4 regions of the Pandoraea sp. NE5 genome follow, and region 4 is predicted to be linked to each of the others. Evidence: predicted binding sites of a transcription regulator. Region 4 holds the regulator's gene; each other region holds the start of a gene.
What was found. The regulator sigma-54, encoded in region 4, starts transcription at its own class of promoters, with help from an activator protein. The targets are predictions, from matches to a motif close to TGGCANGNAANCTGCTTT.

Region 1 (7,183 bases), 1.6 Mb from region 4:
GTGCTTGGGGATTTCTCACAGTACCGAGTGACCGAATATGACAACGGATACGACATGCCGGCGATGATCGAAAGCGTGCGTAAAGTGATCGGCATTCCGATCGCGACCGATATGCCGTTTGGTCACTGTCCCGACAAACTGACCTTGCCGGTGGGCGGACAGGCCAGACTGCAGACATCCGGGGCGCAGGTCACGCTGACGCTTACGGGATATCCCTATCTGTACGCGTAATTTCCAAGCGAGCGCCGACTGAGCGTTCGATAAAGCGGCATAGCGGCAAGCGAAAGCACGCCGGGTCGAAACAACGGCCCGGCGTGCTTTTTTGTTGTTGCGTCGATTTACGTCTATTGGGCGAGGTTGCGTGATTTTTTGCGTTATTTGAGGGTGTTTTTGGTGGGTTTGTCGACAACCAAGATCCACGGGCGGGGAGGGTGCCGAATGAGCGCGGGCGAAGGAGCGCGCGTGAACGGGCGGGGCCGTGCGGGGGCGACTATACGTTTAAGCACAGCCTGAATATCCGAATCTGGCTATGTTTCCGCGGGATGGATTTGGCTACACTGCTTCGATCATTTCGCCATTCCCCGAATGCCAGGACACCATGGCCAGCCACATTGCAAGTTCCAGCGACTATCCGCGCGACCTCATCGGTTATGGCCGTCACGTACCGTTTGCCGACTGGCCGGGGCGTGCGCGCATTGCCGTTCAGTTCGTCCTGAATTACGAAGAAGGCGGCGAGAACTGTGTATTGCACGGCGATCGCGCGTCCGAGCAATTCCTGTCCGAGATCATTGGCGCGGCGGCGTACGAAGCGCGTCACATGAGCATGGAGTCCATTTACGAATATGGGTCGCGGGCGGGCGTGTGGCGCATCTTGCGCGAATTCGAGCGCCGCGGGCTTCCGTTGACCGTGTTTGGCGTGGCGATGGCCATGCAGCGTCATCCTGAGGTGACAGCCGCTTTTCAGGAATTGGGGCATGAGATCGCGTGTCACGGGTGGCGCTGGATTCATTACCAGAACATGGACGAGGCGACCGAGCGCGAGCACATGCGCATCGCGATCGACCTCTTCAAGGCAATGACGGGTAGCGCGCCGCTTGGCTGGTACACGGGTCGTGACAGCCCGAATACGCGGCGTCTGGTGGTCGAGCAGGGCGGGTTCGTGTACGACTCCGACAACTATGGCGACGACCTGCCATTCTGGACACAGGTGCGGACCGGCACGGGCGACGTCAAGCCTCACCTTGTCGTGCCTTACACCCTCGATTCCAACGACATGCGCTTCGCGGCACCGCAGGGCTTCAATACGGCGGATCACTTCTTCCATTATCTGCGCGATGCGTTTGACGTCTTGTATGCGGAAGGGGACGAGGCACCGAAGATGTTGTCGGTGGGCATGCATTGCCGCTTGCTGGGTCGCCCAGGGCGATTTGCGGCGTTGCAGCGATTCCTCGATCACATTGAGAAACATGATCGTGTGTGGGTGTGTCGTCGTATCGACGTGGCACGTCACTGGCAGACGCGCCATCCGTACGTGGCGGCGTGAGCGAGCAGATTTGGGTGAGGCGGCTACGTTGGGAACCGGCGTGGTCACTGGTAGAAATTTGAATCCGAAAGGCGTCACTCGGCTGTGCGAAAAGCATGGCGGGGCGCCACCTTTGTTCTCCGGGAGAGCAGTGAATGAACGCCCCGTTGTCTATGACCCAACGTACCGTTGCCGAACTGTCGGCGTTGCCCCGTGCCGAGTTCGTTGCGGCGCTCGACGGCATCTTCGAGCATTCGCCTTGGGTGGCCGAAGCGGCTTGGGACGACCGTCCGTTTGCCACCGTCGAGGCGTTGCAGGACGCCATGTGTCAGGCCGTCATCGATGCTGGCGAAGGCCCTCAGCTCGACCTCATCCGTGCTCACCCCGAATTGGCGGGCAAAGCGGCCGTACGAGGCGAACTGACGGCCGAGTCCACGCGTGAGCAAGCGGGGGCGGGGCTGGACCAGTGCAGTGCCGATGAATTTGCGCGGCTGACCGAACTCAACGATGCGTACAAAGCCAAGTTCGGGTTCCCTTACATCCTGGCGGTGCGTGGGCATACGCGTGCCAGCATCATCGAAAACTTCGCGGCGCGCGTTGCAAACAGCCGGGCGGACGAGATCGACGAATGCTTGCGACAGATCTTCCGTATCGCCGGATTCCGTCTGCAGGATCTGGTTCGCGACTGAACCGAAAGGAGACTGGGCGGATAGTGTCGGCCCGAGTGGTTTCCGTCCGTTGCAACCCGATTCGTCCCGTTTCAGACATTACCCAGCATCAAGGAGTTGGCATGGCCCTCGCCCCGCAAGACCCGAACGCACCGGAATTTGTGCGCCGTTACGTCAACTTGGCTGATCCGCGCCTGGGTGCGCAGGCGTTGGAGGCCAGCGACGAGTTTTTCGCGGCCAAGGAGCGCATGCTCAACCCTGAGCCGGCCGTGTTCATCCCTGGCAAATACGACGACAACGGCAAGTGGATGGATGGTTGGGAGACACGTCGCAAGCGTGTGAACGGCTACGACTGGTGTGTGGTCAAGCTGGCGCGACCGGGCGTGTTGTTTGGCGTTGACCTCGACACCAGCCACTTCACCGGCAACTTTCCGCCGGCCGCGTCGCTCGAGGGTTGCCACAGCCCGGACGGCGCCCCGGGCGAGTCGGCCGAGTGGTTCGAATTGCTGGCGTCGACCAGCTTGCAGGGCAATGCGCACCACTACCATGCGATTACGCAGTCGCGTGCGGTGACCCATGTGCGAGTGAACCTGTACCCCGATGGTGGCCTGGCGCGTTTGCGCGTGTATGGGTTGCCGCAGAGCGATTGGGCGCGACGCTCGCGTGACGAGTTGATCGACCTCATCGCGATGGAGAATGGCGGTTACGTCGTCGCGGCGAACAACCAGCACTTCGGGATGGCATCGAACCTGTTGATGCCGGGCCGGGGGGTGAACATGGGCGATGGGTGGGAGACGCGTCGACGTCGTGAGCCGGGCAACGACTGGGCGATCATTGCGTTGGCGCAGCCGGGCGAGATTGCGAAGATCGAAGTGGACACGGCGCACTTCAAGGGCAACTTCCCGGATCGTTGTTCCATTCAGGCGGCGTATGTGACGGGCGGCACCGAGCAGTCCTTGATTACGCAGTCGATGTTCTGGCCGGAGTTGTTGCCTGAGCAGAAATTGGCGATGGACAAGCAATTCAGCTTTGAGGAGCAGGTACAGAGGCTGGGGGCGATCACGCACATTCGCTTCAACATCATTCCGGACGGGGGTGTATCGCGTTTGCGGTTGTGGGGCCGGTTGAGCGAAAAGAAAGCGTAAGCGCGAATGAATCCCTCTCGCGCCCGGCAGGGGTGCGAGAGGGGGGGAAATGAAAAAAGGAAAAAAAGGAGAGTGACATGGCGGGAGCGGCGTTGAAGATCGAGCGATTGACGCGAGAGGCGTTTGCGCCGTTTGGCGATGTGATTGAGTTGTCGGGGGCGAAGCATTTCGGGATCAATGGCGGGACGACGGAGCGGTTTCACGATTTGGCGACGGTAGATTTGGGGCCGGAGGGCGGCCGCACGTTGGTCAATGTGTTTCGTGGCCAGCCGAGGCAGTTGCCGTATGAGGTGAAGATGTTGGAGCGGCATCCGTTGGGGAGTCAGGCGTTCATACCGTTGAAGACGACGCCGTACTTGGTGGTGGTAGCGCCGGCGGGCGAATTGGACGTGAGTCAGATGAGGGCGTTTGTTTCGGAGGGGTGGCAGGGGGTGAACTATGCGCGTGGCGTGTGGCATCACCCGTTGTTGGCGTTGGATGAGGTGAGTGACTTCGTGGTGGTGGATCGGGGTGGAGAGGGTCACAACTGTGACGAGCAGGATTTGCCGGGCACGTATGTGTTGACGCGAGCGGCGTTGGAGGCGGTGCGCTCAGCGCGAAAGGCCGCATAAGCAAAGCGGTAGCGAACGATAAGTGCAGGACAGTGAAGACGCCGGGGAGAGCCCGGCGTTTTGCATATGGGGGGATGAAAAAGCGAGGGAGGGAGGAGCGCGAGAGGAGACGCTAGGAGGCACTAGGAGGCACTAGGAGAAGCAAGAAGGAGGTAGGAGGAGAAGAGGGACTGGAGAGGCGTGGGCGACGACGCGGCCGTCCTGCGGCAGATGCGGAGCACGCGCGGGGCGGGTGCGGCGTCGCGATGGCGATGGAGACGGGCGGTGTCGACGGGACAGGGGCGGTGTGGGGGGAGGCGTGGGAAGCGGGCGGTGTCGGTGGGGGGACTGGGGGCGTGGAGGGGGATGGACCGGGGCCCCTTTCTGCAGCGAGTTGGGTTTATGTTTGAGAGGCGGAAAGGGGCCCCGGTCCGTCTAGGGGAGTGGTGTTGAGTTCAAATCACGGATGTGGTGCAAAAAAATGCATGGGGCGCACGAAAATCGTGCGAAAGGGATAAAAAACGGCACGGGCATGGATATTGCACGATCTCGACACAGCAATTTGCGGAGAAGCAAATGGTCGAGAGCTACAACGAGATGGCGAGCATCACGGGTGCGACGCGTGCGCATTACCGGCGGTTTGACGATTGGCTTAAATGTCAGTCCGAGGATGTCTTGCACCACAAGCGGGCCGAGGCCGACTTGGCGTTCCGGCGAGTGGGGATCACATTTGCTGTGTATGGCAATGAGGCGGGCACAGAGCGCTTGATCCCATTCGATTTGATTCCCAGAATTGTTCCTGCCCAGGAGTGGCAGACCTTGCAGGCGGGTTTGCGCCAGCGCGTGGACGCGTTGAACCGGTTCGTTCATGACGTCTACCATGAGCAGGACATCTTGCGTGCCGGGGTCATTCCGGCGGAGCAGGTATTACAGAACGCGCAGTATCGTCCCGAGATGCAGGGGGTGGACGTACCGGGCGACATTTACGCACATATCGCGGGTGTGGATATCGTGCGGGCGGGGGCGGGCGACGATGGCGTGTTCTACGTGCTGGAGGACAATCTCAGAGTGCCGTCCGGCGTGTCGTACATGCTGGAAAACCGCAAAATGATGATGCGGTTATTCCCTGAACTGTTCGCGAGAAACCGGATTGCGCCGGTCGAGCATTATCCTGACCTGTTGCTAGACAGTCTGCGCGCCGTGGCGCCGGTGGGGGTCGACGATCCTACCGTCGTCGTCATGACCCCGGGCATCTACAACTCCGCGTACTTCGAGCATGCCTTTCTGGCGCAACAGATGGGTATCGAGTTAGTCGAGGGGCAAGACCTGTTCGTCGAGGACAACCTCGTCTACATGCGAACCACCAATGGTCCGAAGCGCGTCGACGTCATCTATCGCCGAATCGACGACGACTTTCTCGACCCGTTGGCCTTCCGCGCCGACTCCACCTTGGGCGTGCCTGGCTTGCTCAGCGTCTACCGGGCGGGGCGTGTCACCTTGGCCAATGCCATCGGGGCCGGCGTTGCCGACGACAAATCCATCTACCCGTTCGTGCCGGACATGATCGAGTTTTACCTCGGTGAGAAGCCCATTCTCAACAACGTTCCGACCTACCAATGTCGTCGAGCGGACGATCTCGCCTACACCCTCGACAACCTTGGCGAACTCGTCGTCAAAGAAGTGCATGGTGCCGGAGGCTACGGCATGCTCGTGGGCCCGGCGGCCACCCGAGCCGAAATCGAGGCATTCCGCCAACGGCTCATCGCCAAACCCGACGGCTACATCGCCCAACCTACGCTCGCACTGTCCGCGTGCCCCACCTTCGTCGAGGCCGGCATTGCGCCGCGACACATCGACCTGCGTCCCTTCGTGCTCTCCTCCGGCAAAGGCGTCACCATGGTGCCGGGCGGACTCACCCGCGTTGCGCTTACCGAAGGCTCACTCGTCGTCAATTCCTCCCAGGGCGGGGGGACAAAAGACACCTGGGTACTCGAAAAATAAGCCACGTTCGCCGGACACGACAAAAAATCCTATCGGGAAGCCATCATGCTCAGCCGTACCGCCGATCACCTGTTCTGGATGGCTCGCTACATGGAGCGGGCCGAAAACACCGCACGCCTGCTCGACGTCAACTTGCAGAACCTGCTCTTGCCGCAAGATGCCATCGACGACGACGACGATGCCGACGGCGCCCGTGCGCACGCCGGCACCTTCAACGACGAGGCTGGCTGGCGCGCCACCTTGCGCATCTCCGAACTCGAGCCCGCGTTCAATCGCAAACATGGGCGTGCCACGCGTGCCAATGTCCTCGACTTCGTCGTACGTGACCGCGATAACCCATCGAGCATCGCCTGTTGTCTCGAGGCGGCACGCGAAAACGCGCGCGCCGTGCGGGGCACGCTCACCACCGAACTATGGGAAACCGTCAACAGCACCTGGCTCGAATTTCCGCGCATGCTCGACTTGCTGGAGCGCGACCCGGCCCAACTATTCGAATGGGTCAAAGTGCGCTCGCACCTCTCGCGCGGCGTCAGCTTCGGCACCTTGTTCCAGGATGATGCTTTCTACTTTACTCGGCTTGGCCTATTCCTGGAGCGCGCCGACAACACCGCGCGAATTCTCGACGTCCGCTTCCACGAAGCCGTGCGCACCGACCGCGCAGGCCCCGACGCCTCCCATCCCACCGACTTCTACTACTGGTCCGCCGTGCTGCGCAGCGTGTCCGGCTTCGAGATCTACCGCAAAGTCTACCGAGACGTGATTACCCCAGAGCGCGTCGTCGAACTGCTCATGCTCAACGCGCACATGCCACGCTCCTTGCTCGCCTCGCTCAGCGGCGTATGCGAAAACCTCGCCACCCTGTCCAATGCCCAGTCCGGGGATGTGGAACGCTACGCGGGAAAATTACAAGCCGAACTCAAGTACACCGACATCCAGCAGATCCACCAACAAGGCCTCCACCCCGTCCTGACTGCATTCCTCGAGCGCGTCTCCGTGCTCGGCAACAAGATCAGCCAGACCTTCCTGATCCCGCTCGCCGCCTGATGCCATGCGCCTGACCATCCGTCACGAGACCACCTACCGCTACGACACGCCGGTGCGTTACACCATCCAGCAGCTTCGGCTCACGCCTGCGGCGTCCGAAGTGCAGCGTATCGCGCACTGGCGGCTGAGCGCGCCCGGCAAACTCACGCCCGCGCGCGACGCGTTCGGGAACGACATGCATACCCTGGTACTTCATCAGCCGCACAGCGAAAT
Region 2 (7,183 bases), 260 kb from region 4:
CATCCGAATCGAGCAAGGCAAACCGGGCCGCCTCCAAGCGCATGCGCTCGACCGCCTTGGCCGGCGTCGACCCCGTCCGCGCGAGATAACTCCGCGCAAACGTGCGCGCGCTCATGTTCGCCTGCTCGGCCAGCCGCACCACCGACAGATCGCCATCGAGCCGTTCGGACATCCACGCATGCAAATCGCCGAACGGCGCTCCCGCCGCGACCTGCGCCTGCAATGGCGGGCTGAACTGCGATTGCCCCCCAGCACGCTTGAGGAACACCACCAGCCGACGCGCCGCCTGCAACGCGATATCCGCCCCCAAATCGTCCTCGACCAACGCCAACCCCAGGTCGATCCCCGCCGTAATGCCCGCCGAGGTCCAGACCGGATCCTCACGCACATAAATCGGATCCGACTCGACCCGCGCCTTCGGATAACACGCCTGCAACATCGCCGTGTCGAGCCAGTGCGTCGTCGCGCGACGTCCATCCAACAACCCCGCCGCCCCCAGAATGAACGCCCCCACACACACCGAACACACACGCCGCACACGCGGCGCGTAGGCGCGCAACCACTCGCCCACCTCACCCGGCACCGCCGGACGATGCGCCACCGCGCCGCCCACCGCGATCAATGTGTCGACGGACATCGTTTCGAGCGCGCGCATCGGCTCGGTGTGCAGCGTGATACCCGAGCCCGTCTCCACCGGCCCACCATGCTCGGACACCACCACGGTGCGATACGGTGTCGCTTGCCCCAACGCCGCGAAGTTGCGAATGACGGCGTGAAACGCGTCGAGCGGTCCGGCCAGATCCAGCAACACGAACGGCGGCACGATGAGAAAGGCAACGAGACGAGGTGGGTTCATGATCGCGAGAATGTCGGAGCGTCAGGCCGTCGCGGGCACCGCACGGCGCTTCGCGTCGACGGCATACCACACCGTCGCCAGCGCCGCGAGCGCCAGCAACGGGAAGGTCGCCTGGTTGATGGTGGCCCAGCCGAAGCGAGCGAGCAGTTGCCCCGCGAACAGACTCGCGAGCGCCGTCCCGGCGAAGGTGATGAATTCGTTGGCGGCCTGCGCGCGCGCACGCTCCGCCGAACGATACGACATCGTGAGCAACGTCGTGCCGCCCACGAACATGAAGTTCCATCCCACGCCGAGCAACGCCAACGCCGCATAGAAGTACGGCAGGCTCGTCGACGCGAGCGCCACGACACCGCACAGGGCGCTCATCGCAATGCCCGCCAGCAACACCGGCACCACGCCCCAGCGCTTGACGAGATGCCCCGAGAAGAACGACGGCGCATACATCCCCACCAAGTGCCACTCGATGATGTGCGCGCCGTCGTCGATGCTGTGCCCACACGTCACCGCCGCGATGGGCGTCGCCGTCATGACGAACATCATCACCATGAAGCCGATCAGGTTGTTCGCCAGCGCCGCCACATAAATCGGCTGACGCATGATCTCGCCGAGCGGCCTGGCCGGTAATGCATCCGCGTCGCCGGTGGCACTGGCAGCCGCATGCACCGGTAAATCGCGCAGCAATCCGACGAGCAACGCCAACGATATCGCCGAGAGAATCGCCACGACGAGATACGATCCCGCGAACGTCACCGGCGCGAGCCAGTTTTTACTGCCTGCCGCGAGCGCCGGTCCGATCACCGCCGCCAGCACGCCACCGGTGAGCACGATGGAAATCGCGCGTGGCTTGTCGTCGAGCGGCACGACGTCGGCCGCTGCCAGCCGGTAATAGCGCGCGAACGCCTGAAACACCCCCACACACGCCGTACCCGCGCAGAACATCGCAAAGTGACGCTCGTAGATCGCCATGACCGACACCAGCCCGCCGACCGTGCCGAACAATGCGCCCAGCGCGAAGCCGAGACGCTGACCGATACGCTGGATCAACATCGACGCAAAGATCGTGGTGATGGCGGACGCCACGGTAATCAGCGAAAACGGCAGCGTCGCATAACCTTTGTCGGACGCCAGCATGTAACCGACAAGCCCCGTCAACGTCAGGTCGACGGACATCGCCGCCGTGAATAACGCCTGGCACGCGGCCAGCACCGCGGCATAGCGGCGGCCCATCGAACGATCGGGGCGCCCGGAACGCTTCGGGCGCCCGCTGGGTTCGGAATCCGTGGGGCGCGCGGCGCGCCCGGCAATGGCATCGGTCATGAGCGTGTTGTCGAACAAGTCGGAGAGTCGTCGGGAGCCCTCATCTTGCCGTCGACCGGTTTGGCACGAATGCCAATCATGCATCAAAAAATGCCACCTCGTCGTCAGGCGTCTCGGGCGCCAAGCAGTCGTCCTGGCCGGCGACCTTCCTGGTGGTCATGCCACCGAATCGCGCCAACTCGGTGCGCACCAACTCAGCGCGCAGCCGCACCACACTGCTTCGTTCGGAAGACGACACGCCGATGAACCCCTGCGCAGAGTCCCATGCGTACGACATGATCGACCCTGACGATTCGACGCGCAGACGCCGCCCTCGCGGGCCTGCGCGCGCTTAGCGACGTTCGACGCTTTTGCTTGCGCGACCGTGCACCGTTACCTCGCATGCCCAATCCCGCCCATCGCTGGCACGGCCCTTGCGTTACTCCTCCGGTACCGGATCGACCGGTCTAACCAGGAAAGGGGAAGACGTACCATGAAACGACGCACGCTACTCCAGATGGCGGCCCTCTCGGGCGCCGCATCGCTGACGGGCATGGCGCCCAACTTGTTCGCGCAGAGCAAGTCGCCCATCAAGGTCGGCATCCTGCACTCGCTCTCGGGCACGATGGCCATCTCGGAGACGTCGCTCAAGGATGTCGCGCTCATGACGATCGCCGACATCAACGCCAAGGGTGGCGTGATGGGCCGCCCGCTCGAAGCCGTGGTGGTCGACCCGGCGTCGAACTGGCCGCTCTTCGCGGAAAAGGCGCGTCAGTTGCTCACCAAGGACAAGGTCGCCGCCGTGTTCGGCTGCTGGACGTCGGTGTCGCGCAAGTCGGTGCTGCCCGTCTTCGAAGAACTCAACGGCCTGCTCTATTACCCGGTGCAGTACGAAGGCGAAGAGATGTCGAAGAACGTCTTCTACACGGGCGCGGCGCCGAACCAGCAGGCGATCCCGGCCGTGGAATACGTGATGAGCAAGGAAGGCGGCGGCGCCAAGCGCTTCTTCCTGCTCGGCACCGACTACGTCTATCCGCGCACGACCAACAAGATCCTGCGCGCCTTCCTGCATTCGAAGGGCGTCGCCGACAAGGACATTCAGGAGGTCTACACGCCGTTCGGCCACAGTGATTACCAGACCATCGTCGCCAACATCAAGCAGTTCGCCCAGGGCGGCAAGACCACGGTCATCTCGACCATCAACGGCGACTCGAACGTACCGTTCTACAAGGAACTCGGCAACCAGGGCCTGAAGGCCACCGACGTGCCGGTGGTGGCCTTCTCCGTCGGTGAAGAGGAACTGCGCGGCATCGACACGAAGCCGCTCGTCGGGCACCTCGCGGCATGGAACTACTTCATGTCGGTGAAGAACCCGACCAACGACGCGTTCAAGAAGGAGTGGTTCGCCTACGTCAAGGCCAAGGGCCTGCCCGGCGGCGACAAGCGCGTCACGAACGATCCGATGGAAGCCACGTTCGTCGGCATGCATATGTGGAAGCAGGCCGTCGAGAAAGCGGGCAGCGTCGACGTCGACAAGGTACGCACCGCGATGATCGGCCAGTCCTTCAAGTCGCCGGACGGCTTCGACATGGTCATGGACGGCAATCACCACCTGCACAAGCCGGTGATGATCGGCGAGATTCGCCCGGACGGGCAGTTCAACGTCGTGTGGAAAACCAAGACCACGGTGCGTGCGCAGCCGTGGAGCCCGTACATCGCGGGTAATGAAGGCAAGCCCGACAAGGTCTGACCCTCCTTCCATTCCCTGCGCCGGCGCCGGATCGATGGCCGCCGGCGCGCGCAGAGGTTTTGATGATAACGATAAGACGCTGGACCGCTGCCGCCCTTGTCCTGCTCTCGCTGGGCGCCGCGCTGACCACTCCCTCCCTGGCCCATGCCGCCGTCTCGAGCGCCGACCTCACGGCGCTGGCCGGCGACGACTTCGACGCCAAGTCGCAGGCCATCGATCATCTTGCGTCCGACGACTCGCCGCAGGCCGCCGCACTCCTCAAGGCGCTGGCCGACGACACGGTCGTGACCGTGGGCGATCGCCTCGCCATCCAGGACGGCGAGAAGACCCTCGATCCGATCACGGGCGCCCCGATCAAGGGCGACAACGCGGGATCGATCACGCTCAACAACGTGCTGCGCGCCAAGGTCGCTACGGCCGCCGCCGCCGGCGCCTTGCGCTCGCCCGATCACGACGCCCGGGCGCAAGCCATCGACACGATGCTGCAAAACCCGTCGCCCGCATTCAAGACGCTCATCGAACAGGCGCGCCAGAAGGAGACCGATCCGACGCTGCGCAAACGGCTCGACCAGCTCTGGGCACAGACGGCATTGCACGACACCGACGCGAAGAAGCGTCGTGAAGCCATCGATCTGATCGCCGCGGCGGGCGACCCTCAGATGCGCGATCTGCTGCTGCCCATCGTCGCGAAGCAAGCGGACGGCACCTATGCCGAACCCGACGCCAGCGTGCGCAGCGCCGCCGACATCGCCCTGACGAAACTGGCCGCAGCCCAGCGCCGCAGCGAGTTCTTCGGCACGCTTTTCGCCGGTCTGTCGCTCGGCAGTGTGCTGCTGCTCGCCGCGCTCGGCCTGGCCATCACCTATGGCCTGATCGGCGTCATCAACATGGCGCACGGCGAATTCCTGATGGTCGGCGCGTACGCCACGTATGTGGTGCAGACACTCTTTCAGCGCTTCCTGCCGGGGGCGTTCGACGCCTACCTGGTCGCCGCCGTGCCCGCCGCCTTCCTTGTGGCGGCCTTCCTCGGCTTCGTGCTGGAGCGCACCGTCATCAAGCATCTGTACGGCCGCCCGCTCGAAACGCTGCTCACGACGTTCGGTATCAGCCTGCTCATGATCCAGGGCGTGCGCACGCTGTTCGGCGCGCAGAACGTGGAAGTGATCAATCCCTCGTGGATGAGCGGCGGCGTCGCCGTACTGCCCAACCTGATGTTGCCGTATAACCGCATCGCGATCCTGATATTCGCGCTGGTGGTCGTGGCGCTCACCTGGTCGGTGCTCAACCTCACGCGCCTGGGGCTGTTCATTCGCGCCGTCACGCAGAACCGGTCGATGGCCGCCTGCGTCGGCGTGAAGACGGGACGCGTCGACAGCTATGCCTTCGCGTTTGGCGCGGGCATTGCCGGACTGGGCGGATGCGCGCTCTCGCAGATCGGCAACGTCGGCCCGGACCTCGGGCAGAGTTACATCATCGACTCGTTCATGGCCGTGGTGCTGGGCGGCGTGGGACAACTGGCCGGGACCATCGTCGGTGCGTTCGGCCTGGGCATCGCCAACAAGCTGCTCGAACCGGTGTGGGGTGCCGTGCTCGCCAAGATCGCCGTGCTGATCCTGATCGTGCTGTTCATCCAGAAACGCCCGCAGGGCATGTTTGCGCTCAAAGGGCGCAGCGCGGAGGCCTGAATGCAGACGTCGAACTTCCTGCCCGAAGGGATCGCCCCTTCGATCTCGCTGGACGTGCCGCCGCGCGCCCGGCTCCTGCCGAAGCATGTCGCGCCCTTGCTGTTCGCGTTCGTGCTGGCGGTGACGATTCTCGTGCCGGTTTGCGCCCTGGTGCTGCCGGCCACGCACCCGTTGCATCTGTCGGCCTACGCGATGACGCTCGTGGGCAAGATCATGTGCTACGCAATTGCGGCGCTCGCGCTCGATCTGGTGTGGGGCTATTGCGGCATCCTGAGCCTGGGCCACGGCCTGTTCTTCGCGCTCGGCGGGTATGCCATGGGGATGTACCTGATGCGCGGCATCGGGCGCGACGGCGTGTATCACAGCAACTTGCCCGACTTCATGGTGTTTCTCGACTGGAAGTCGCTCCCCTGGTACTGGACCGGCACCGAGCATTTCGCCTGGGCGATGTTTCTCGTCGTGGCACTGCCCGGCGTGGTCGCGTGGCTCTTCGGGTATCTGGCCTTCCGCTCACGCGTGAAGGGGGTGTACCTGTCGATCATCACGCAGGCGCTCACGTTCGCCGCCATGCTGCTTTTCTATCGCAACGAAACCGGCTTCGGCGGCAACAACGGCTTCACCGACTTCAAGCGCATTCTCGGCTACTCGATCACGTCGGCAACCACGCGCACGGTGTTGTTCCTCGTGACGTTCGTCGTACTGATCGGTGCCTTCGTGCTGTGCCGCGCGCTGGTCGTCTCGAAGTTCGGCCGTGTGGTCACGGCCATTCGCGACGGCGAATCGCGCGCCATGTTCCTCGGCTACCGGCCGCTGAGCTACAAGCTGTTCGTGTGGACGTTGTCCGCCATGCTGTGCGGCATTGCGGGCGCGCTTTACGTGCCGCAGGTCGGCATCATCAACCCGAGCGAGATGGCGCCGGTCAACTCCATCGAGATGGCCATCTGGGTCGCCATCGGCGGACGCGGCTCGCTCGTGGGCGCGATTGCCGGTGCGTTCCTCGTCAACGGTGCGAAGAGCTTCTTCACGGCGTACTTCGCCGAGTACTGGCTGTTCTTCCTCGGCGCGATGTTCGTGCTCGTGCCCCTGCTGCTGCCGCAGGGCGTGATCGGCCTCGTCGCACAACTGTCCCGCAAGCGCACGCCACACGCGCCGGCCGCCGCCGAAGGCGATGCGCCGCACCCCGCCACCGGAGACCGCGCATGAGACCCGACATCGACATCAGTTGGCAAATCGCCGACGCCCCCGATGCATCCGTCACCGTCAGCGGCGACCCTACCGGGATGTCGCATCTCGTGGTGCCGGGCGAGATCGACACGTCGCACGGTCTTATCCTCTACCTCGAGAACATCTCCGTATCGTTCGACGGCTTTCGCGCCCTCAACGACCTGTCGCTGGCGATCAAGACCGACGAGCTGCGCTGCATCATTGGCCCGAACGGCGCGGGCAAGACAACGATGATGGACGTCGTGACGGGCAAGACCCGCCCCGACGCCGGCCGCGCCTTCCTCGGCCAGACGCTCGACCTCACCCGGCTCGACGAGCCGGCCATCGCGCAGGCGGGCGTGGGCCGCAAGTTCCAGAAACCGACGGTGTTCG
Region 3 (7,183 bases), 900 kb from region 4:
AATCGACGATTTCAGCGGCGTCTGCCAGTTGAGGAAGTAGTTTGGGCGGCACGAAGGACGTAACTTCCATGTGTCGCACACCGGCGTCATATGTCGCGGCGATCCACTTTTTCTTGGCCTCTGTGCTCATGACGCGACAGATGCTCTGTAGACCATCTCTGAATCCGACTTCCTGAACAATAGCGTGTTGGGTCTCCCGCATGGCTTCCTGATTCCTTGTACCGGTCGAACCCCAAGCTTGCCGGGCTGGACGCGCGAGAACAATCAGTTGCCGACGATGGCGGCCATCGCCGTGTGCGATGGCTTGTTGCCCGCGTCCAGTCTTGCTGAACGCTGTGTGGGGAAATCCCTATCAGGGTATTGACTAAAGGTCAGGCCTGCGGCGAGGCGAGGAGGTGGTCGAGGAACTTACGAGCGGAGACTGACATCTGGTCTGTCGCTTGGTGGCAGATGATGAATTGACGCCGTGCCCAATCATCCGTCAAGGGAATTTCTTTCAGTTCATACAGGTCGCGATATCGCGGGATCGCTTCGGCGGGGAGCACGGCGAGTCCGAGATTCAGTTGAATCAGCCTGAACGCAGCATCAAACGTCGACACGTTCGCGCGATAGCGAATCTGGCGATTGCTCTCTGCCGCGATGCGTTTTGTCAGCGAACTCACCGCGGCGCTTACCGAAAGACCGATCTGCTCGTACTCCAGCGTATCGGAGAAGGCGAGCGAATTTCGATTGGCCAGCGGGTGACTTTGATGAACCACCACCGCGAAGTTGTCCGAACGGTATGGGACGATTTCGACTTCTCCAACGCCTACGAAATCGCGACAAATGCCGATATCGGCGATGCCATCAACGACGTTTCTTACCACTTCGGTGCTGACGCGCTCCTCGAGAACGACGTTAATTCGGCTGTTCTGTCGCAAGAATGAGGCGATCTGTTCTGGAAGAAACTCAATGATTGACGAGACGTTGGCCGCAACGCGTACGATGCCGCGAACACCGCTGGCGAACTCGCTCAAGTCAGCGTGGAGATTCTCGACGCCAGAGGTCAATAGCTTTGCGTGGCGCAGGAGGATTTCGCCTGCGGGGGTGAGCGTGACGCCGCGTGAGCGACGCGTCAGCAACGGTGTGCCCAGCGCATGCTCCATATCGGCGATTCGCTTGCTGACCGCCGCCGCCGCCATTCCCTCGCGGGCACTCGCACGCGAGATGCTCCCCGATTCACATATGGAGATGAACAGGCGAAGTGTCGTTGAATCGGGTTGCCACACGGTCAGTCTCCAAGTCTATCGATATCGTTTCAAGATTGGCGGGTATTGGCCAGAAAATCAATGAATGCTCGACTCGCCGCGGAGCACTCGCGCGACTTGCACCACAGCACGCCCACTTCCAACTGCGGAATGGCGTTCTTCAACTCTCGCGTTTCGATACGTTTTCCCTCTAGCGACCAAGGTCTGAAAACCATATCGGACAATATCGTTACGCCGAAACCATGAGATACGAACGCACGAACGGCTTCCATTGAACCGGTGCGCAGTATCACGTTGGGTTGCAGCTTCTCGTTGCGCCAATAGCGCATCGACGAGGATTCTCCTTCGTCCAGGGTAATCATGACGTAAGGATGGTCTGCGACGTCGCGCAGCGTTGGCCGCTCCAGCGCGGCGAGCGGATGCGTCGGCGCGACCCAGAGCTTTCGCGGCGAGCGTATGAGACTTCGGTGAGCGAAACGCCCAAGATCCGACACGTTGGAAAGCAATGCCACGCCGACGTCGACATCACCGCCGAGCACGGCTTTCTCAAGAACGTCGCGATCCAGGTCGTGCAATTCAAAGCTCACGTCTGGGTAGCTGGCACGAAATCGAGCCAGGACCTCCGGAAGACAGTACCCCATGACGGCATATGACGCGGCGATGCGAATTACGCCTGATACCTCGCGTGAGCGGGCTCGCGATTTGTGCACGGCATCTTCCAACGAATCCAGAACGTGACGGGCGTGATTGTAGAAATCGTTGCCATCGAGGGTGACGTTGACACCGTGCGGATGTCGCTCGAAGAGCTTTGTCCCAAGCGTATCCTCGAGTGCAAGGATGGCAGCGGTCACGGCGGATTGAGATACGTGCTCGCGCGACGCCGCTTTTGATACCTGGCCGCATTCGACTGTGGCGACAAAGTATCGAAGCTGCTTCATCGTGATATTTTCAGTCATCTGAAATTCAGATATCGAATCACTAAAAATATGATTTTACGATGAGATGGCGCGTTCCTATACTCGGGGCAACAGTAATCAAGAAAACCAGTCGGGTCGGGTAGAGGCGAGTTCAACGCGTAATCGCACACTCGAACGTGTGCTTGCTTCATCTACGCCGGCAGACGATTTGGATGCGTTATTGATAGACAGATACGGTTCATTAACCACGGGAACGCCAAAACCCCGGGTGATTTGGTCCCTCTTCGGAGGGATTTTTTTTTGCATCTTGCGCCTTTGGCTCGGCTACCCTATCGATGACATCGCCTGAGCCAGCGCGCCGCGTCGTTGTTTGGCGCGCTGGCAAAACAGCGCAGATGTCGTGCGGGTTCGGCGCTCGTCGTCGAAGCGGCGGACGATTCAAACCCGAATGTTCCCGGAGTGATGCAATCTTTCCCTTGTCGAGCGCCGTACGACGCTAATCGTCGCGTTCCAGCATTCACTCACCAATTCGTCTCGCGCTCCGGCGTCGCTGTGATCTTATGGATGGAGAGGTCGGCGCCGTAGTATTCCTGTTCATCGTCGAGCCTCAAGCCTACAAAGCGTTTGATCACGCCGTACACGACATAGCCGCCGGCGAAGGCGATCACCACGCCCATCACGGTTCCGGCGACCTGCGCGAGGAAGCTCACGCCGCCCACGCCCCCGAGCGCCGTCTGTCCAAAGATGCCCGCGGCCACGCCGCCCCACACGCCGCACACGCCGTGCAACGGCCACACGCCAAGCACGTCGTCGATGCGCAGACGATTCTGTGTCACCGTGAACAGCCACACGAACAGGCCGCCGGCGACCGCACCGACAACAAGTGCCCCCAGCGGATGCATGACGTCCGAGCCCGCGCACACTGCAACGAGTCCCGCGAGCGGGCCGTTATGGATGAAGCCGGGGTCGTCCTTGCCGACCCACATCGCCACGAGCGTGCCGCCCACCATCGCCATGAGCGAGTTCACGGCAACCAGCCCCGAGATGCCGCCTACGCGCTGCGCGCTCATGACGTTGAAGCCGAACCAGCCGACAATCAGGATCCATGCACCAAGCGCCAGGAACGGAATCGACGACGGCGGATGCGCGGCGACTTGTCCCTGGCCGTTGTAGCGTCCCCGGCGCGCACCGAGGTGCAGCACCGCAGCCAGCCCGATCCAGCCGCCAACGGCATGCACGACCACCGAACCCGCGAAATCGTGGAACGGTGCGCCCAGCGCATGCGTGAACCAGTCCTGAACCCCCAGATGGCCATTCCAGGCGATGCCCTCGAAGAACGGATAGATCACGCCGACGAGGAAGAACGTCGCCACGGACTGCGGGTGAAACTTGGCGCGCTCCGCAATGCCGCCCGACACGATGGCGGGAATCGCCGCCGCGAATGTCAGCAGGAAGAAGAAACGAACCAGCGCGTAGCCGTTGTGCTCGGAGAGCACCGTGGCACTCGACCAGAAATCGACGCCGTACGCGAGCGGATAGCCGATGAAGAAATAGGCGAGACCCGAGACCGCGAAGTCGGTCAGGATCTTGACGAGGGCATTGACCTGATTCTTCTTTCGAACCGTGCCGAGTTCGAGAAACGCGAAGCCAGCGTGCATGGCAAGTACCAGGATCGCGCCGAGCAAAAGGAACAGCACGTCGCCGGGTGTATTGGAATTGGGCATGAATGTGCTCTTTTGGTGCAAACATGAAGAAGAAAGATGATATGCAAGAGTAATGCCAGCAATTTGTATCCCATTGATTGATATTGATGTTTTGTCTGGCGATATGAAATTTTCGGCGCCGTGTTGCACGTTCATGGTGCCGTGTGGCGTGTCGATGAGCGAAGTCCGTGCATCGACGTGACGCGCACTGGCCGAAAAAAGCGGAAAGGATGTGCGGCCGTTCATGCGATGCGTCGCGTGAACGCGCGGTATAGAATCTGACGGTCTCACGGGGCCATGCCGCCCGTCCGGTGTCGACGATGCCGCGCTGCCAACCGCGCCGTCGTGCGACGAGAACACGATCGACATAAGCGCTATCACGCGCAAATCACTAAGGAAATCCGATGATCTTTGAAATCGCCCAGATCGAAGTGAAGCCCGGCACCGAAGCCGCGTTCGAGCAAGGTGTCGCCAAGGCGACGCCGTTGTTCAAGGGCTCGAAAGGGTGCCACGGCATGCGTCTGCTCAAGTCCATCGAGCAACCGACGCACTACAGCCTGGTCGTGACATGGGAAACGCTGGAAGATCACACTGTCCACTTCCGTAACTCGGAAGCGTTCCAGCAGTGGCGGGCGCTGGTGAGCGACTGTTTCGCGGCGCCGCCGAATGTGGGTCACGTCACGGAAGCGCTCATCGGCTTCTAAGGGCTACGCGCATCAAGCGCAGCAACGCAGGCGGTGAAGGGAGTCTCCCTCACCGCCTTTGTCTTTTCTGGACCGGGAGACGAGATGCGCACCTAGGGTTAACTCGGTGATGACTGTCAAAAGTTTTCATATAACATGCAAACCAGAAAAATATTCCGTGACGTGAACGCATGACCACCAAGCCCAAGACCTTGACCGAACAAGTCGCGCAGCAGTTGCAGGAGGCGATCCGGCAAGGGACATATCCGATCGGCACCAAGCTGCCGACCGGCAAGCAACTCGCCGAGACGTACGGCGTGAGCCAAGCGGTGATCCGCGAAGTGACGGAGCGCCTGCGCGCGCAAGGATTGATCGACAGCCGGCAGGGGGCGGGCGTGACCGTGAAGGCGCGCACGCCGTCGAGCGGTTTTCAGGTGCCGGCCGGGCAAGACGCTGCCGACCTCGCGAGCGTCTACGAGCTGCGTCTCGATCTGGAGAGCACGGCCGCCGCACTCGCCGCCGTGCGTCATACCGACGATGACATTCGCCGACTCGCCGACATCCTGGAGAAACTCGAGACGAATCTGTACCACGCCGACAACGGCGTGGAGTACGACACCGCGTTTCACGCCGCGATTGCGCGTGCCACGCACAATCGTTATTACGCCGATCTTCTTCAGTACCTGAACCTGCAGATGCGGCAGGTCGTGCAAGCGGCGCGTTCGAACACGCTGCGCCACGAGGGACTCGCCGCGCAGGTGCATCAGGAGCACGTGGCGGTGTTCAATGCCATCAAGGCGCGCGATCCGCTGCTGGCGCGCGCGGCGTCGCTCTCGCATCTGTTGCGCGCGTCCGCGCGTCTCGGGCTGACGCTGCCCGAGCGCGACATCATTACCGGCGCCATCGCGCCGACCCGCGCCTGACCCGTCGTCAGATGCCATCCTCCGCACCGTAACCCCCGACGCGCGACCTTATGACCTTCACTGCTTTCGCTCAGCGCCTTGTCGATGCCGTCGGCGCCGACAGCGTTTTCACCTCCCCCGACGACGTTGCGCCGTGGCTCGCCGACTGGCGCGGCATGTATCGCGGCAACGCCCAGGCGGTCGTGCGTCCGCGCACGACGGAAGACGTCGCGAAGATCCTCGCGCTATGTCAGAGCACGGGCACGCCGGTCGTGCCGCGTGGCGGCAACACGGGGCTGTGCGGTGGCGCCACGCCCGACGCGTCGGCGCAGAACGTGGTGCTCAGTCTCGATCGCATGCATACCGTGCGCAGTCTGGACACCATCGCCAACACGCTGGTGGCCGAGGCCGGCTGCATTCTCGAAGACCTGCAACGCGTCGCGCGCGATGCAAACCGCCTGCTGCCGCTCAGTCTCGCGGCCGAGGGCTCGTGTCAGCTCGGCGGCAACCTCGCGACCAACGCCGGCGGCGTGAACGTCGTGCGCTACGGCATGACGCGCGAACTGGTGCTCGGCGTCGAAGCCGTGCTGCCGAACGGCGAGATCCTGCATGGTCTGCGCACCCTGCGCAAGGACAACACCGGTTACGACCTCAAGCAGTTGCTCATTGGCTCGGAAGGCACGCTCGGTGTCATCACTGCCGCGGCGTTGCGGCTGTATGCGCCGACCCCCGTGCGTCAGGTGGTGATTGCCGCGGTCACGTCGCCGCGTCAGGCGCTGGCCTTGTATGAATTGCTGTTTGCGGCGTGCGGCCCGCGCATGCAGGCGTTCGAGTTCTTCACGGGCGAGTGTGTCGACCTGGTGATGACGCATGTGCCCGACGTGCGTGCGCCATTCGGCGAGCGGCACCCCGGCTACGTGCTGATCGAGCTGGCCGATACGGCGGACGAACAGGCGCTGGCCGCGTTGCTGGAGCGCGTGATCGAGACGGCCATCGAGCGCGATCTGTGTGCCGACGCCGTGGTGTCGTCCACGCTGGGGCAGGTGGAGGCAATGTGGAAGTTGCGTGAGGAGATCTCCGAGGCCCAGCGCGCGGACGGACCGCACCTAAAGCATGACGTTTCGCTGCCCATCGAAGCGATTCCGGATTTCATGACGAGCGCCGAAGCGCGCGTGCGGCGCGTGTGCCCGCAGGTGCGTCCCTTCATCTTCGGGCATTTCGGCGACGGCAATCTGCATTACAACCTGTCGCGTCCCGCGGGCGAGGCGGCTGACTTCATGGCGAAGCACGGCGAGGCGATCACCGCCGAAGTGCTCGACGAAGTGGCGCGTTACGGCGGCAGTATCAGCGCCGAGCATGGCATCGGGCAGCTCAAGCGCGCGTCCTTCGCGAAGTACAAGTCGCCGCTGGAGTTGCGCTTGATGCGCGAGATCAAGGCCGTGTTCGATCCGGCCGGCATCATGAATCCGGGCAAGCTGCTGTAAGCGCGTGCTTTGTCGATGAGTGCCGGCGTCCCTGGCGCTCGATCTGTTTTCCCCCGGCGTGCGCCCGACGTTCCGAGCGTCGCCCTCGCATCCCTTGAGGAGTCGATATGATTGTCACCCCCGCCGCCGGCGCGCCGCTGTGCCTCGGCCCGCTGCCCGAGATTGATCCACCGTCGTTCGTGGTGCCGTTCGGCGCCGTCGACACGCACGCGCACGTGGTCGCGGCGAGCGATTCGTACCCGATGGT
Region 4 (7,183 bases):
GAGCGGGGCGAGTTCGCGATGGCGTACCAGCACGCTGGCTTCGGAGCGAAAGCGCTTGCCCAGCGTTTCGGCGATGAACACGGAGCGGTGTTGACCGCCCGTGCAGCCGATCGCCACCGTCAGGTAACTGCGGTTGTCGCGCATATAGCTCGGCAGCCATTTCTGCAGATAGGCGCCGATATCGTTGGTCATCTCGTCGACTTCGGGGATGGCCGACAGGAAGTCGATCACCGGTTGATCGCGACCGGTCAGCGGACGCAGCTGCGTGTCGTAATACGGATTGGGCAGCGAGCGCACGTCGAAGACGAGATCGGCGTCGAGCGGCACGCCATGCTTGAATCCGAAGGACTCGAACATCAGTGTGAGTCCGGTGTGATCGTGCTGGACGAACTCGCGGATCCAACGGCGCAACGCGCTCGCGCGCAAATTGCTGGTGTCGATCTGGTGACCGAGTTCGGCCACGCTGTTGAGCATTTCGCGCTCGGTCTCGATCGCTTCGACCAGCGAACCATTGGCCGAGACGGTATCGTCGCTCGTCACGGAGAGCGGGTGACGGCGGCGTGTCTCCGAGAAGCGCTGAACCAGCGTTTGCGTGGTGGCGTTGAGGAACAGGGCTCGCACGTCGTGACCGAAGCGGCGCAGGCCGCCAATGATCGGCGGCAGATCGGCAAGCGAGCCGCCGCTGCGCGCGTCGATGGCAACGGCGAGACGTGTGTAGTTCTGCGTTTCGAGATACTCGGCGAGTTCAGGGAGAAAGCGCGACGGTAGATTGTCGACGCAGTAGTAACCCGCATCTTCGAGGACGTTCAGGGCGAGCGATTTGCCGGAACCCGAAACGCCGGTAATCAGTACGATCTTCATGAGATTCCCCGGATACAGCGATCATGGTAAGCGATTGTGTCGTATGGGTGTCGAGCGGCCAAAAAGAAGAACGTTCCATGCGTTTTTGCTCCATTCGCGAGAATGACGCGCGAGAAACGACAACGGCGCCCGCGAGGGGCGCCGTTGTGTCAGCCTGTGGGCAGGCTCGCCGCTTATCCGTCCATCCGTCGATTCGTCAGAAGGTCGGTGCGGGAAAGCCCCCGGTGCGCTTACTTGTTCGACAGGCACGACTTCATGAACGCCTTGCGATCGTCGCCCTTCTTGTCGCCAGCCTGGGCATTGCAGGTCTTCATCTTTTCCTGCTGGGTCTGCTTGGCGGCGGGCTTGTTCGACAGGCATTCCTTCATGAACGCCTTGCGATCGTCGCCTTTCTTGCTGCCAGCTTGCGCATTGCAGACGCCCATCTTGCTTTGTTGGGTATTGGCAGCCTTGGGCGCAGGTGCGGGGGCGGCCGTCTGGGCAAACACGGGCGATGCGAGCAGCGGGGATACCAGAAGCAATGCAGCGAATGCTTTTTTCATGATCGTCTCTCCATAAGGTCGACACGCACGGGATTGGACCGCGTGGCGATTACAACATGAAAGAAAACGCGCCGCAATCGCGCGGCGTTGACAGAAAGACGCAGAAATTGCGGTAAACCCGGGGCATTCGTCCGGCAGGAGATCGCTCAGAGCAGCCGATTCTGCATGCCGTCCGGATCTTGCATGGCTTGACGCTGGCGCTCCATGAAATCCTTGAGGGTGTCGATGCCACGCAGTTGCAGGATCGTGTTGCGCACGGCGGCTTCGACCAGCACGGCGAGGTTTCGCCCGGCCGCCACTTGCAGAATCACCTTGTTGATGGGCAGGCCCAGCACATCCACGGTTTGCGCTTCGAGCGGCAGCCGCTGGAATTCGCCATCGGGGCGGCGCACCAACTGAACGATCAACTTGAGCTTCATTTTCCGGCGCACGGCCGTCTCACCGAAGATCGTCTTGATGTCGAGCAAACCCAGGCCGCGCACTTCCAGCAGGTTTTGCAGCAGCGGCGGGCAACGGCCTTCGACGAAATCCGGCCCGAGGCGCACGAAATCGACCGCATCGTCTGCTACCAGTCCGTGACCGCGGCTGATCAGTTCCAGGCCGAGCTCGCTCTTGCCGAGGCCGGAATCGCCGGTGAGCAGCACCCCCATGCCCAGAATGTCGAGAAATACGCCGTGCATCGTGCATCGCGGGGCGAACACACGCGAAATGTACATGCGCAGACTGTCGATGACCGCCGCCGTCGACATCGGCGTGGTGAACAGTGGCGTGGAGGAGCGGGTACAGCGCAGTACGAGATCGGGCGGGGCTTCGAGGCCGTCGGCCACCACGAGGAACGGCGGCTCGAGCGCGATGACTTCGCCCATGTGGCGCTTGCGGTTTTCGTCCGTGAGGCGCTGGTAGTAGCGCAGCTCGGCCTCGCCAAGCACCTGAATCCGGTTCGGGTGAATGAGGTTCAGGTGACCCACGAGGTCGGCGCTGGAGGTGGCCGTCGACACGCTCTCGGGCGTGAAGCCACGTTCCCACCCCTCGTGCCCGGTCAGCCACGACAAACGCAGCGTGGCGGCGTTGTCGTCGAAAATGCTTTGCGCGTTGATGCCGGTCAGTTCCACCGCGTCGCCTCGTTCGGTTGGGGTTGGGTGCTACGGAGTTCGTCCTGCGTCGCGGCGCGATACCCCGAAACACCGGGATAGCCGCACCAGCGCCGGCTCAGGGTTGCCAGTTCGCGAGCGCAGTATGGATATCGTCGGCACTCGGCGCGGAGGTCAAGGTCTCGCGCATCGTGCGATCCGAGAGCAACTGCGCAATTTCGGACAATATCTCGAGATGCTGCTGCGTTGCCTGCTCCGGTACCAACAGGAAGAACAGCAGGGACACGGGTTGCGCGTCGGGGGCCTCGAAGGGAATCGGATCGTCCAGGCGCACGAAGGCTGCCATCGGATGCTTGAGGCCCTTGATGCGCCCGTGCGGAATGGCCACACCTTCTCCCAGTCCGGTCGAGCCGAGACGCTCGCGGGCGAACAGATTGTCGGTGACAAGCGCGCGCGACAGGCCGGCATTGTTCTCGAAGAGAAGCCCGGCTTGCTCGAAGACGCGCTTCTTGCTGGTGACAGACAGTCCAAGCAATATGTTGGACGCAGGTAAGAGTTTGACTAAACGGTTCATCTTGTAATGCGGGCGAACGCATGGTCGCCCTCCAGCCCCCCGGTTGACCTCGCATTATAGACCACCCGTCGACGCACTCCCGGCGATGCGAGGGAGCATGCAAAAGGGGCCGTTCAACGGCCCCGCGGTGGGTGATGCCAGAGACTTACGACAGACGTCGATGTGCGCGTGGGCTTCCTCGCGAATCGCCGTCAGTGTCGGTCAATGCGGCTACCTTGCCCGGACAGACTCATTGCAGCGGTTCCGCCTCGGGAGGTTCCTGGTGCTTGAGGGCCTCGCGGCCATGATCCTGAACCTTGTCCTTGTATTGCATAACCTTGCGGTCGAGCATGTCGATCAGCTTGTCGATGGCGGCGTACATATTCTCGTCACACTTCTCGACGAAAATCTCCTTGCCCTTGAGATACACGGTGACGCTAGCGATCTGGCGTCCGGTCTTCTCCTTGGTCTTGTCGACAGATAGGATCACCTCGGCACCGATGAGCTGGTCGAAATGGCGCAACACGCGTTCAAGCTTGTTGACCACGAATTCGCGCAGCGACGGCGTGAGTTCGAGATGATGTCCACTGATCTTCAGATTCATAGCTGCTCTCCTTGCTGAAATGCCGAAGTGCAGGCCGCGTCACAAGCAACGCTGGCTAGCGGGAGTGCGAGCCATTGGCGTGACGCAATGTCGCACTGCGGCGTGATGCCCCAGCGAGCCAAGATGGCACACCAGGACCGTCCTACAAAGATTTGCGCAAGTTCACTGCGGGAATGCGCATGGCTTCGCGGTATTTCGCGACGGTGCGTCGCGCTACCACGAACCCTTGCTCTGCCAGCAGCTCCGCGATACGGCTGTCGGAAAGGGGGGTCTGCGGATCTTCTGCTCCTATGAGTTGCTTGATGAGTGCGCGGATGGCGGTCGATGAGGCGGCGCCCCCGGCTTCCGTGGCCACGTGTGAACCAAAGAAGTACTTAAGCTCGAAGGTTCCGAATGGAGTGAGCATGTACTTACTGGTTGTCACGCGTGAAATCGTGGATTCATGTAAACCCAGCGTATCAGCAATTTCGCGTAAAACCAAGGGCCGCATGCCGATTTCGCCATGCGTGAAGAAGTTCTTCTGACGCTCGACGATCGCCTGCGACACGCGCAGGATCGTGTCGAACCGCTGTTGGATGTTCTTGATGAGCCAGCGCGCTTCCTGAAGTTGCTGCTGCAGGTTGCCGGTTCCCGGCGCATTGCGGTTGTTGCGAAGGATGCGCGCATACATTTCATTGATGCGCAGGCGCGGCATGACCTCGGGATTGAGTTCGGCGGTCCAGCCGCCGCCTTGCTTGCGCACGAGCACGTCGGGGATGACGTAATCCGCCTGGGGCGAGCCGTAGGCGGCGCCCGGGAACGGGTCGAGCGAGCGAATCAGTTGATGCGCCGCGCGCAGGCTGTCCTCGCTCACGCCCAGCAGACGACGCAACCGTGTGTAGTCGCGCGCGGCGAGCAGCTCCAGATGATCGGAAACGATGCGCAGCGACAGAGTTCGCACGCTGCTTGCCGGCAGCCGCTGGAGTTGCAGGCGAAGGCATTCTGACGGGGTTCGGGCGCCCACGCCTGCCGGGTCGAAGCTCTGCAGCAGCGCGAGCGCGGCGTTGATCTCTTCGGTCTCGAGCCCAAGTTCCTCGGACATTTCCGCCTGCATTTCGTCGAGCAGGGTGCCGAGATAGCCGTCTTCGTCGAGCGATTCGATCAGGAATTCCACCAGCAGGCGATCGCGCGGGCTGGCTTTCGTCAGGCGCAACTGGGCGAGCAGGTGTTCGCGAAGATTGGGATGATCGACGTGCAGTTGCGGCCGCTCATTGTCGTCGTCGTCCGACGCACTGCCCGAGCGGGCAAAGTCGTTCAGGCTCCAGTCGTTGCCACCGTCGCGCGCGTTGTCGTCGAAGCGGGTCTCGCCGTCGAGTTCGCGGGCGTCGTCCTGGCCGCTGGCCGATTCCGGCGTGTCGTTGGTGCTGCTGCTCGACGAGCCCCGCTCATTGCGCAGCGATCCGTCCGTGCCCACACGGATCGTGCCGGCGAGCCAATCGTCCTCGCGCTCGAGCATCGGGTTCTGGGTGAGGGCGTGCTCGACTTCCTGCTGAAGTTCGAGCGTCGACAGTTGCAACAATCGGATGGATTGCTGCAACTGAGGCGTGAGGGTCAGGTGCTGGGAGGTGCGGAGTTGAAGGGTCGGTTTCATAGCATTTCTCGCCTTCATTGTAGAGGCTTTGTCACGCCAGCGAAACCGGCCCGGCCCCCTATCGGAGGCAGGGTTTACATGCGAAAAATTTGCTTTACATCCGGAAGTTTTCGCCCAGATATACGCGCCGCACGCTTTCGTCGGCCACGATCTGGTCGGGCGTGCCGGCGGCGAGCACCGAGCCTTCGCTAATGATGTAGGCGTGATCGCAGATGCCGAGCGTCTCGCGTACGTTGTGGTCGGTAATCAGGACACCGATGCCACGATCTTTCAGAAAACGCACGATTCGCTGGATTTCCAGCACGGCGATCGGATCGACGCCCGCGAACGGTTCGTCAAGCAAAATGAAGCGCGGTTGCGTGGCCAGGGCGCGGGCGATTTCCACGCGGCGGCGTTCGCCGCCCGAGAGCGACATCGCCGGATTTTCGCGCAAATGGCTCACCTGCAACTCGTCGAGCAGCGCTTCGATGCGTCGGTCGATCTCGTCGCGCTTGAGCGGCTTGCCGTGCGCATCGAGCTGCAATTCGAGCACCGCCCGGATGTTGTCTTCGACCGTGAGCTTGCGGAACACCGACGCTTCCTGCGGCAGGTACGAGACGCCCATGCGGGCGCGCTCGTGAATCGGCAGCTCGCTGATCACGTTGCCGTCGAGCTGGATTTCGCCGTCGTCGGCGGGCACGAGGCCCACGATCATGTAGAACGATGTCGTCTTGCCCGCGCCGTTCGGGCCGAGCAGTCCCACGACTTCGCCGCTCTTCACATCGAGCGAGACGTCCTTGACAACAGTACGGGCACCGTATTGTTTCTTGAGCGAGCGCACCACGAGCGCGCTCGGCTTGCCCGATTGACCGTCGCCCGGATGGATCGTCGAGGCGTTGCTATTGGCAGAATTACTCACGCGGATTCCCGATGCTTTTGGAGGGAGACAGCGGCGGCAGATCGCCCTTGGGCGCGGCCGCCGGCTTGCTCGCGCCGCCGGCGCCTGGCTGGTTCGCGCCAGTGGCATTGCGCGGGGCGAGCGTGGCGCGCACGCGGCCGTTCGGATTGTTGGCGTTGACCTGATCGGCACCGCTGTTGGCGGTATAGACCTCGTTGTACGTGTCGTACGTGATCACGCTACCGTGAATTTCGTCGAGCACCCTCGTGCCGCCGGCCAGGCGCTTGAGCGTGGCTTGTGTGGTCAGCGTGGCGACTTCGGTCTTGCCGTTGTAATAGATCGTTTGGCCCCAGCCGTCGATGTATTCGTCCAGGCCGTCGCGCTTCTGGCGCATGTAGGCGAGCGGGCCGCCCGGCTTGTAATAGGCCGTGGCGTACTGATAGCCCTCTGGATCCTGAGTCACTTCGACGCGATCGGCCTTGAGGAGAATCGTCCCCTTGGTCATCGTCACGTTGCCGGTGAAGATGTTGACCTGCTTGAGGTCGTCGTAGCTCATGTGATCCGACTCGATGTTGAGCGGCTTGTCGCGGTCGGCGCGTTCGGCATGGGCGAGCGGCGACGCGAGGGCGCCGAGCATGGCGAAGGCGGCGGCCAGTGCGCGCAGGCGACGCAGCGACAGGGAGACGGGGCGCGGTTGGCGGCGATCGGTCATGGGGTCTTGGGGCCCGGTTTGGTCTGGAGTGGCGCGCTCGGCGCGGCGGCCGGTGCCGGGCGATTGCCGCCCAGTTCCGCCGGCTGGATCGTGCCGTGAACATTGCCGAGCAATTGTACGGCGCGCGAGATGTTATTGAAAATCATGCCATCGCCGTACATCACGGAAGCACCGCGGAACAGCTGGACTGGCAATTCCGTGCGCACGATGTCGTCGTTGACGAGCACCTGGAAGTGCTGGGACAGCGCCCGCATTTGCGGATCGCGCGGTCCGGCCTGACGTACCACGACCGCGTCGTCGTACAGATCGACGA

Region 1: the regulator sigma-54 is predicted to act here: its motif matches at 4,454-4,471, upstream of PanNE5_RS19580 (circularly permuted type 2 ATP-grasp protein).
Region 2: the regulator sigma-54 is predicted to act here: its motif matches at 2,576-2,593, upstream of urtA (urea ABC transporter substrate-binding protein).
Region 3: the regulator sigma-54 is predicted to act here: its motif matches at 3,944-3,961, upstream of PanNE5_RS00075 (ammonium transporter).

What each region holds. Positions count from the first base shown of each region.
Region 1 covers NZ_AP025517.1:4,326,855-4,334,037, reverse strand. The annotation lists gene ldcA (muramoyltetrapeptide carboxypeptidase) at 1-231, shown strand, start outside; gene puuE (allantoinase PuuE) at 599-1,543, shown strand; gene uraD (2-oxo-4-hydroxy-4-carboxy-5-ureidoimidazoline decarboxylase) at 1,690-2,211, shown strand; gene alc (allantoicase) at 2,313-3,335, shown strand; gene PanNE5_RS19585 (ureidoglycolate lyase) at 3,413-3,946, shown strand; gene PanNE5_RS19580 (circularly permuted type 2 ATP-grasp protein) at 4,502-5,926, shown strand; gene PanNE5_RS19575 (alpha-E domain-containing protein) at 5,972-6,970, shown strand; gene PanNE5_RS19570 (transglutaminase domain-containing protein) at 6,975-7,183, shown strand, end outside.
Region 2 covers NZ_AP025517.1:1,167,828-1,175,010, forward strand. The annotation lists gene PanNE5_RS05460 (GlxA family transcriptional regulator) at 1-856, opposite strand, end outside; gene PanNE5_RS05465 (MFS transporter) at 878-2,083, opposite strand; gene PanNE5_RS05470 (hypothetical protein) at 2,250-2,450, opposite strand; gene urtA (urea ABC transporter substrate-binding protein) at 2,706-3,902, shown strand; gene urtB (urea ABC transporter permease subunit UrtB) at 3,965-5,587, shown strand; gene urtC (urea ABC transporter permease subunit UrtC) at 5,588-6,790, shown strand; gene urtD (urea ABC transporter ATP-binding protein UrtD) at 6,868-7,183, shown strand, end outside.
Region 3 covers NZ_AP025517.1:12,233-19,415, reverse strand. The annotation lists gene PanNE5_RS00090 (hydroxymethylglutaryl-CoA lyase) at 1-202, opposite strand, end outside; gene PanNE5_RS00085 (LysR family transcriptional regulator) at 372-1,268, opposite strand; gene PanNE5_RS00080 (LysR family transcriptional regulator) at 1,298-2,203, opposite strand; gene PanNE5_RS00075 (ammonium transporter) at 2,686-3,888, opposite strand; gene PanNE5_RS00070 (antibiotic biosynthesis monooxygenase family protein) at 4,272-4,571, shown strand; gene PanNE5_RS00065 (FadR/GntR family transcriptional regulator) at 4,742-5,473, shown strand; gene PanNE5_RS00060 (FAD-binding oxidoreductase) at 5,524-6,936, shown strand; gene PanNE5_RS00055 (amidohydrolase family protein) at 7,044-7,183, shown strand, end outside.
Region 4 covers NZ_AP025517.1:909,190-916,372, reverse strand. The annotation lists gene rapZ (RNase adapter RapZ) at 1-861, opposite strand, end outside; gene PanNE5_RS04220 (PsiF family protein) at 1,092-1,403, opposite strand; gene hprK (HPr(Ser) kinase/phosphatase) at 1,550-2,515, opposite strand; gene ptsN (PTS IIA-like nitrogen regulatory protein PtsN) at 2,613-3,068, opposite strand; gene hpf (ribosome hibernation-promoting factor, HPF/YfiA family) at 3,298-3,651, opposite strand; gene PanNE5_RS04200 (RNA polymerase factor sigma-54) at 3,794-5,281, opposite strand; gene lptB (LPS export ABC transporter ATP-binding protein) at 5,376-6,146, opposite strand; gene lptA (lipopolysaccharide transport periplasmic protein LptA) at 6,172-6,870, opposite strand; gene lptC (LPS export ABC transporter periplasmic protein LptC) at 6,867-7,183, opposite strand, start outside.